2 regions of the Methylobacterium sp. E-016 genome follow, and region 1 is predicted to be linked to the other one. Evidence: riboswitches for the same ligand, from Rfam matches in the RefSeq annotation. Region 1 holds a riboswitch; the other holds the start of a gene.

Evidence for each region. A riboswitch is a leader RNA that binds a small molecule or an ion and turns the genes downstream of it on or off. The one in region 1 is predicted to bind cobalamin.
Region 2: linked by a shared signal. The riboswitch ahead of MKK68_RS03675 (TonB-dependent siderophore receptor) and the one ahead of MKK68_RS14775 (TonB-dependent receptor) in region 1 are both predicted to bind cobalamin.

What each region holds. Positions count from the first base shown of each region.
Region 1 covers NZ_JAKSYF010000115.1:92,641-95,755, reverse strand. Annotated here, with positions in the region: gene MKK68_RS14780 (App1 family protein) at 1-889, shown strand, start outside; cobalamin riboswitch at 974-1,182, shown strand; partial or broken gene MKK68_RS14775 (TonB-dependent receptor) at 1,518-3,115, shown strand, end outside.
Region 2 covers NZ_JAKSYF010000048.1:2,711-5,825, reverse strand. Annotated here, with positions in the region: gene MKK68_RS03690 (ABC transporter ATP-binding protein) at 1-447, shown strand, start outside; gene MKK68_RS03685 (DUF6925 family protein) at 422-1,384, shown strand; gene MKK68_RS03680 (AAA family ATPase) at 1,435-1,929, shown strand; cobalamin riboswitch at 2,026-2,225, shown strand; gene MKK68_RS03675 (TonB-dependent siderophore receptor) at 2,362-3,115, shown strand, end outside.

The sequences.
Region 1 (3,115 bases):
GCCCGCGGGCGACCATGGCTGGCACGACGTCGACCTCACGCTCGAGGCGGAGCCGCCAGTGCGGGCGCGGGGGCAGGTGTTCGTGCCGCCGGGAGCCACCGGCTGCGTCGTCGTCAGCGATATCGACGACACGGTGATGCGCACGGGCGTCGCCAACAAGGCCAAGATGCTGTGGCGGCTGTTCGTGGAGGATGCCGAGAACCGCGTCGCCTTCCCCGGCGTCGCCGCGCTCTACCGGGCCCTCTACGTCGGCCCGGACGGCATCGAGACCAACCCGATGCTCTACGTCTCGCGCGCGCCGTGGGGCCTGTACGAGATGCTGTCGGAGTTCTTCACGATCCAGGGCATCCCGGTGGGCCCGATCCTGTTCCTGCGCGAATGGGGCCTGTCGTGGAAGCACCCCCTCCCCCGCCGGGCGGAAGATCACAAGCGCGCCCTGATCGTCCACATGCTGTCGCTGTATCGCGACCTGCCCTTCGTGCTGATCGGCGACAGCGGGCAGCACGATCCGGAGGTCTACGGCCGGATCGTCGCCGACCATCCGGGCCGGGTGAAGGCGGTCTACATCCGCAACGTGTCGCGGGACGCCGACCGCGTCCGCGAGATCGAGGCGCTGGCGCAGGTCGTCGCGGCCGCCGGCAGCCACCTCGTCATCGCCGCAGACAGCACCGCCATCGCCCGGCACGCAGCGGGCCTCGGCCTGATCGCACCGGGCGCGGTCGCCCTGGTGGCGGACGAGCACGCGGCCGGCGGCGAGCCGGCGGAGCTGACCGCGGAGACCGCCCTGCCGGGCGACCTCGGCTCCGTCCTCGGCGGCGCCGGAGGAACCTTGCCGCCGAGCGTCGTCGTCGAGGCGTCGGCGCAGGACGGATCGCATGTCTCGACCTAACGCCACCGTGCGCGCCGTCGCTGTCGCCGCCGGGTCACACTTCACAGGAGCGTGATTCCGGCCGTTGACTCTTCGGGACCGCGGAAGCCACTTGGCGGGGACGGTTCCCCTCGGGGATCAAAAGGGAACGCGGTGAGGACGAGGCTCCGAGGAGCCTTTCCGATGCCGCGGCTGCCCCCGCAACTGTAAGCGGCGAGCCTCCATCAACACGTCACTGGGTCACGGCGCCTGGGAAGACGATGAGGGGCAGCGACCCGCGAGCCAGGAGACCTGCCGTCAGTCGTGGTCACACGCGAAACGCGTCGGGCGGGGTGCCTCGACGGGTGTCGAGACGCATGGGCCCGCGCGGCGCATACGGGGCGGCCTCGTTCGCGGTGACGTGCCACCACACGCGTCCGCACGTCCCTTCCATGCCCTTGCCGACCGCGAGACCCGCGCCGAACGACGCACAGGAAGCCGCCCGGCATCCGTGCGCCGGCGGCCGAGCCGCGTTCGGCCGATCGCCTAATTGTAACATTGTTACATTCGATGTAGATCGAGGGTCGGGCAGGCCGTCGCGTCGCGCCGATAGAGCCGAATCCGATCCATGCTCGTTCTTCTGCAAACCGCTCGTTCCCTCGGGCGCGCGATGCGCTGCCCGCTCCTCGCCGGCACGGCGCTCGTCATCCTCGCTCCGCCGCGAGAGGCCGGCGCCCAGCCGGTCGCCGGCGAATCGGCGAGCGTCGTGCTCGACACCCTCACGGTCGCGGGCGACGGCGTCGGCTTGAGCCGCACCGCGCCGGTCGGCCTCAACCTGCGCACGCCCGACCGCGGCGCGAGCCGCCTCGGCCTCACGCCGCTGGAGACCCCCGGCAGCGTCGACGTCATCTCCGGCGAGACCGCGCGGCTGCGCGGCCAGGACACGATCGCGGACGCCGTGACGCAGAACGCCACCGGCTTCACCACCATCGCCTCGCCGGGCAACGGCAACGGCGCCTTCACCAGCCGCGGGTTCTCGGGGCCGAACTCGATCCAGCAGCTCTACGACGGCACGCGGCTGTTCGTCGGCGCCAACACGGTGACTTTCCCGTTCGACACCTGGAACGTCGAGCGCATCGAGGTGCTGCGCGGGCCGGCCTCCGTGCTCTACGGCGACGGGGCGATCGGCGGCGTCATCAACGTGGTGACGAAGAAGCCGACCTTCACGCCCATCAACGTGGTGCGGGCCGGCGTCGGATCGGACGGCATCGCGCGGCTCGCCCTCGATTCCGGCGGCCCGATCGGCGACGCGGTGGCCTATCGCCTTAACGTCAGCGGCAACCGCGCCGGCGGCTGGATCAGCCCGGACGGCGACTTCCGCAACCTCGCGGTCTCGGGCGCGATCCTGCTCCAGGCCACGCCCGACCTCGCCTTCACCCTGAGCCACGACCTCGGCTATCAGGAGCCGGCGCGCTACTGGGGCACGCCGCTGGTCGACGGGCGCATCCCGGATTTCATCCGGTTCAAGAACTACAACGTGCGCGACGCCAAGATCACCTGGGCGGACAACTGGACCCAGCTCAAGACGGAGTGGACGCCCACCGCCGACATCACGGTGCGGAACACCGCCTACCGGCTGCAGAGCAGGCGCCACTGGCTCGACGTCGAGACCTACAGCTTCGACCGATCGACGCGATTGGTCGACCGGAGCGACTACACCGAAATCTACCACCAGCAGGAACAGCTCGGGAACCGGTTCGACGCCGCGTTCAAGGGCACGCTGTTCGGCTTCCGCAACGAGTTCCTGGCCGGCTTCGACGTGAACCACATCGACTTTCGGCACATCAACAACTTCTCGACCGTCGGATCGGGCCTCGTCACCAGCGTCCCGCTGACGGATTACGACCCGGGCTCGTTCCCGCTGAACGGCCGCGCCAGCCCGGCCTACGCGACGAGCACCGACCAGGCCTCGGTCTTCGCCGAGGACCGGCTGATCCTCACCGACCAGCTCTCGTTCCTGTCCGGCGTCCGGTTCGACGCCTCGACCCTGCAGCGCGAGAACCTGATGAGCAACGCGCAGTTCGAGAAGTCCTTCCAGGGCCTCGGCTACCGCTTCGGGCTGGTGTTCAACCCGACGCCGGACACCGCGCTCTATGCGCAGGTCGCCACCGCCACGGACCCGGTGAACAGCCTGATCACGCTGTCGCAATCGCTGGCCGGCTTCACGCTCTCCACCGGCGAGCAGGTCGAGCTCGGCGCCAAGGGCGT
Region 2 (3,115 bases), on a different contig from region 1:
CGGACCGATGTTGCGCGCTTCGCCGAGCGGACCGAACCGACCCTGTCCACCGGCGAGCGGATGCGCGTGTTGCTGGCGCGAGCGCTCGCCGTCGAAGCGGATTGGTTGTTGGCCGACGAACCGATCACCGCCCTCGACCCTGCCCACCAGCTCGACGCCATGACGCTGTTGCGGAGCGTGGCCCTGGCCGGCACCGGCGTCGTGGCCGTCCTGCACGACCTCTCCCTCGCGGCCCGGTTCTGCGACCGGATCGTGGTCCTGGGCGAGGGACGTGTCGCCGCCGATGGACACCCGGACGTTGCGTTGACCGACCGGCTACTTTCGGACGTCTTCGGCGTCACGGTTTGCCGTGGGGCTGGACCGGACGGCACCCCCTACATCCTGCCCTGGAACCGTTCGGGGCCCCATACGGAGGAGATCGATGCAGCCTTCCCCAAACAGCCCTGATGCCACCGTCGCCCTTCTGCGCGGTGCACTGGCCGATCCAACCACGGCCTGGAGCCTTGGCAGCTTCGGTGCCATCGCTGAGTTCATGCGCGATCCCGACGAACCCGTCGTGGCGCTGCCGGACGAGCGCCTGGGACTTGCGACCGCTCGCGGCGCCATCGCCCTGACCCCGAGTTCCGACCTGAGGCCAATCGCCTTTGAGACCGCGGTCGCCTCGGGCTGGAACCACGCGGTCGCCCTCTGCCTGCCGGAAGCGACATGCACGATGAACCGCAGGACCGTGGTGACGGAACTCGGGCCCGACCGGAACGCCGCCCGGGTCGAGGATCGCGACGGCATCCTGTTCGACCTCGGCCTCGGCCTGCTCGCCGTGGATGCCTGCGTGCGGGTGCGCGATCCGGAGGCCGTCGAGCGGCTGCGGGCCGGCGTCGGCATGCCCCTGTTTGACCATGCTAACCCCATCGGGCCGCATCTCGTCGCCATGAGCCCGCACCGGGTGTTCCTGGCGCGGGTCGGGCGCGTCGAGGTCTATGCCCCGATCCCTGGCCCCGGCGGTACCAGTCCTGAAGGTCCGCATACGCATGTGCTGCCCAAGCTCCTGCGCAGCGGTCGGAACCATGCCGCCACGACGCCAATCCCGGCGGGCTGGGTCCCCTGCGCCGGCCTGCACCCAGCCCATCCCTACAAGGACATGATGGGCGACCGCATCGCCTTCGATACCGACCGCTACGAAGCGTTCCAGGCGATGCTCGACCATTGGGGTGATCCGGAACTCGTGGCGATCAAGCGCGGCGGGCCCGAGGCGCCCGGCGGCACGGTGTCGACCCGCCACGCCCAGGGCGCACGCCGGGTCGCCGAGGCCCAGGCTCGTTACCTGCGCGGCGAGATCATCGAGGGCTCGGCGAGCGACGACGAGGATGCGGAGGCGACGGCCTGACCGTGACCCGGACGGTGCCCGGCAGGAATCGTCCGGGGGCGCCCCAGAGGGTGGTCGGCCTGATCGGCTGCCCGGGCGCAGGGAAGACGACCTACGCCCGCCGCTTCGACCCTCTCGACGGCTGGGTCCACCTCACCCTCGACGACTTTCGGCAAACACTCTGGCCGCCACACCGGCAGGTCTACTGGGAACTCAGGCAGGGCTCACATGACGATGCGGCCCGAGAACTCCTGCATCGGGTCAAGGAAGCAGCCCTGGATGCCGCCCTGACAAACGGCTTCAGCGTTGTGATGGCGGACACACATCTCACCAGACCCGTGTTCGAGCGTGAGCTCCGGATCATCGCCCGACACGGGCTTACCGTAGAGTGGAAAGTGTTCGATGTGCCGTGGGAGGTCCTGAAGTCCCGCAACGCGGAGCGTAGTCGCGTGGACCCGTCGCATCGCCAGCCGGATGAGGTCCTCCGGTTCACCTACGAGGTTTTCCAATCCCCGGACGCTTGGTGGCGTAGCTTGCCGCCGGAGCAGGTCGAGGTGCTGAGCTGACGGACGGAGTGCGCGATCCATCCTCCCGAGTGTTGCCGGCAGGGCATAACCCTTCGTGCATTGCACCTGGTCCGTTGACGGGCATGGGCGTCGGCATGTTAGCTCGGCCGTGACGGTTCCTCCCCGGAGGATCAAAAGGGAACGCGGTGCGGGGGTAGCCCCAACGCCGTGGCTGCCCCCGCAACTGTAAGCGGCGAGCCCTTCGCCACCGACGTCACTGAGCGGCCTCGCTCGGGAAGACGGTGAAGGGCAGTGACCCGCGAGCCAGGAGACCTGCCGTCAGTCGTGGTCACACGCGAGACACGCTGGGCGGGGTGCCCCGGCGGGTGCGGAAGCATGCGCGTTGCGCGTGGTTCGGCCTCGTTCGCGGTGACGTGCCACTGCCGTCGCCCGAGGCCCATCAACGTGTCCCGTTCACCGTCCATCCCGCTGATGTCCGTGCTGGCCTTGTCCTGCGCGATCCCCACCGCCGTCGCAGCCCAGGGGGCGCGCTCTGAGGAGACCGCCGTGGTGCTCGACGCGCTCTCGGTCGAGGGGACCCTCACCGCCACGCCGACCTACCGGGTGCCGGACCTCTACAGCGGCACCAAGACGGTGACGCCGCGTCGCGACCTGCCGCAGCAGGTCGACGTGGTGCCCCGGGAGGTTCTGGTCGACACCGCCGCGACCCGGGTCGAGCGCGCCCTCGACTACGTGCCCGGGGTCGGCAAACAGAACGACTTCGGCGCCCAGAACCTCGCCCTGTACTCGGTGCGCGGCTTCGCAACCCAGGACATCTTCCAGAACGGCTTCAACATCGCCCGCGGCTACAACGGCGCCCCCGACACCCAGAACGTCCAGTCCATCGAGGTCCTGAAGGGCCCGGCCGGAGCCCTCTACGGACGCAGCGATCCGGGGGGCACCGTCAACATCCTCACCAAGCAGCCCGTAGCGCGACCCTTCGTCGAGATGGGCACGCTGTTCGGCAGCTTCGGCACCGCCCGCACCACGGTCGATGCCGGCGGTGCGCTGAGCGAGGACGGCAGCGTGCTCTATCGCTTCAACGGCGCGCTCGCCCGCCAGGACAGCTTTCGAGATTTCGTCGACGGCGACCGGGTGCTCCTGGCGCCGGTGGTGAGCTGGCAGGTCACCCCCGACACCAAGATCACGTTCGAGGCGCAGTACCTGCGCAACCGCCAGACCTTCG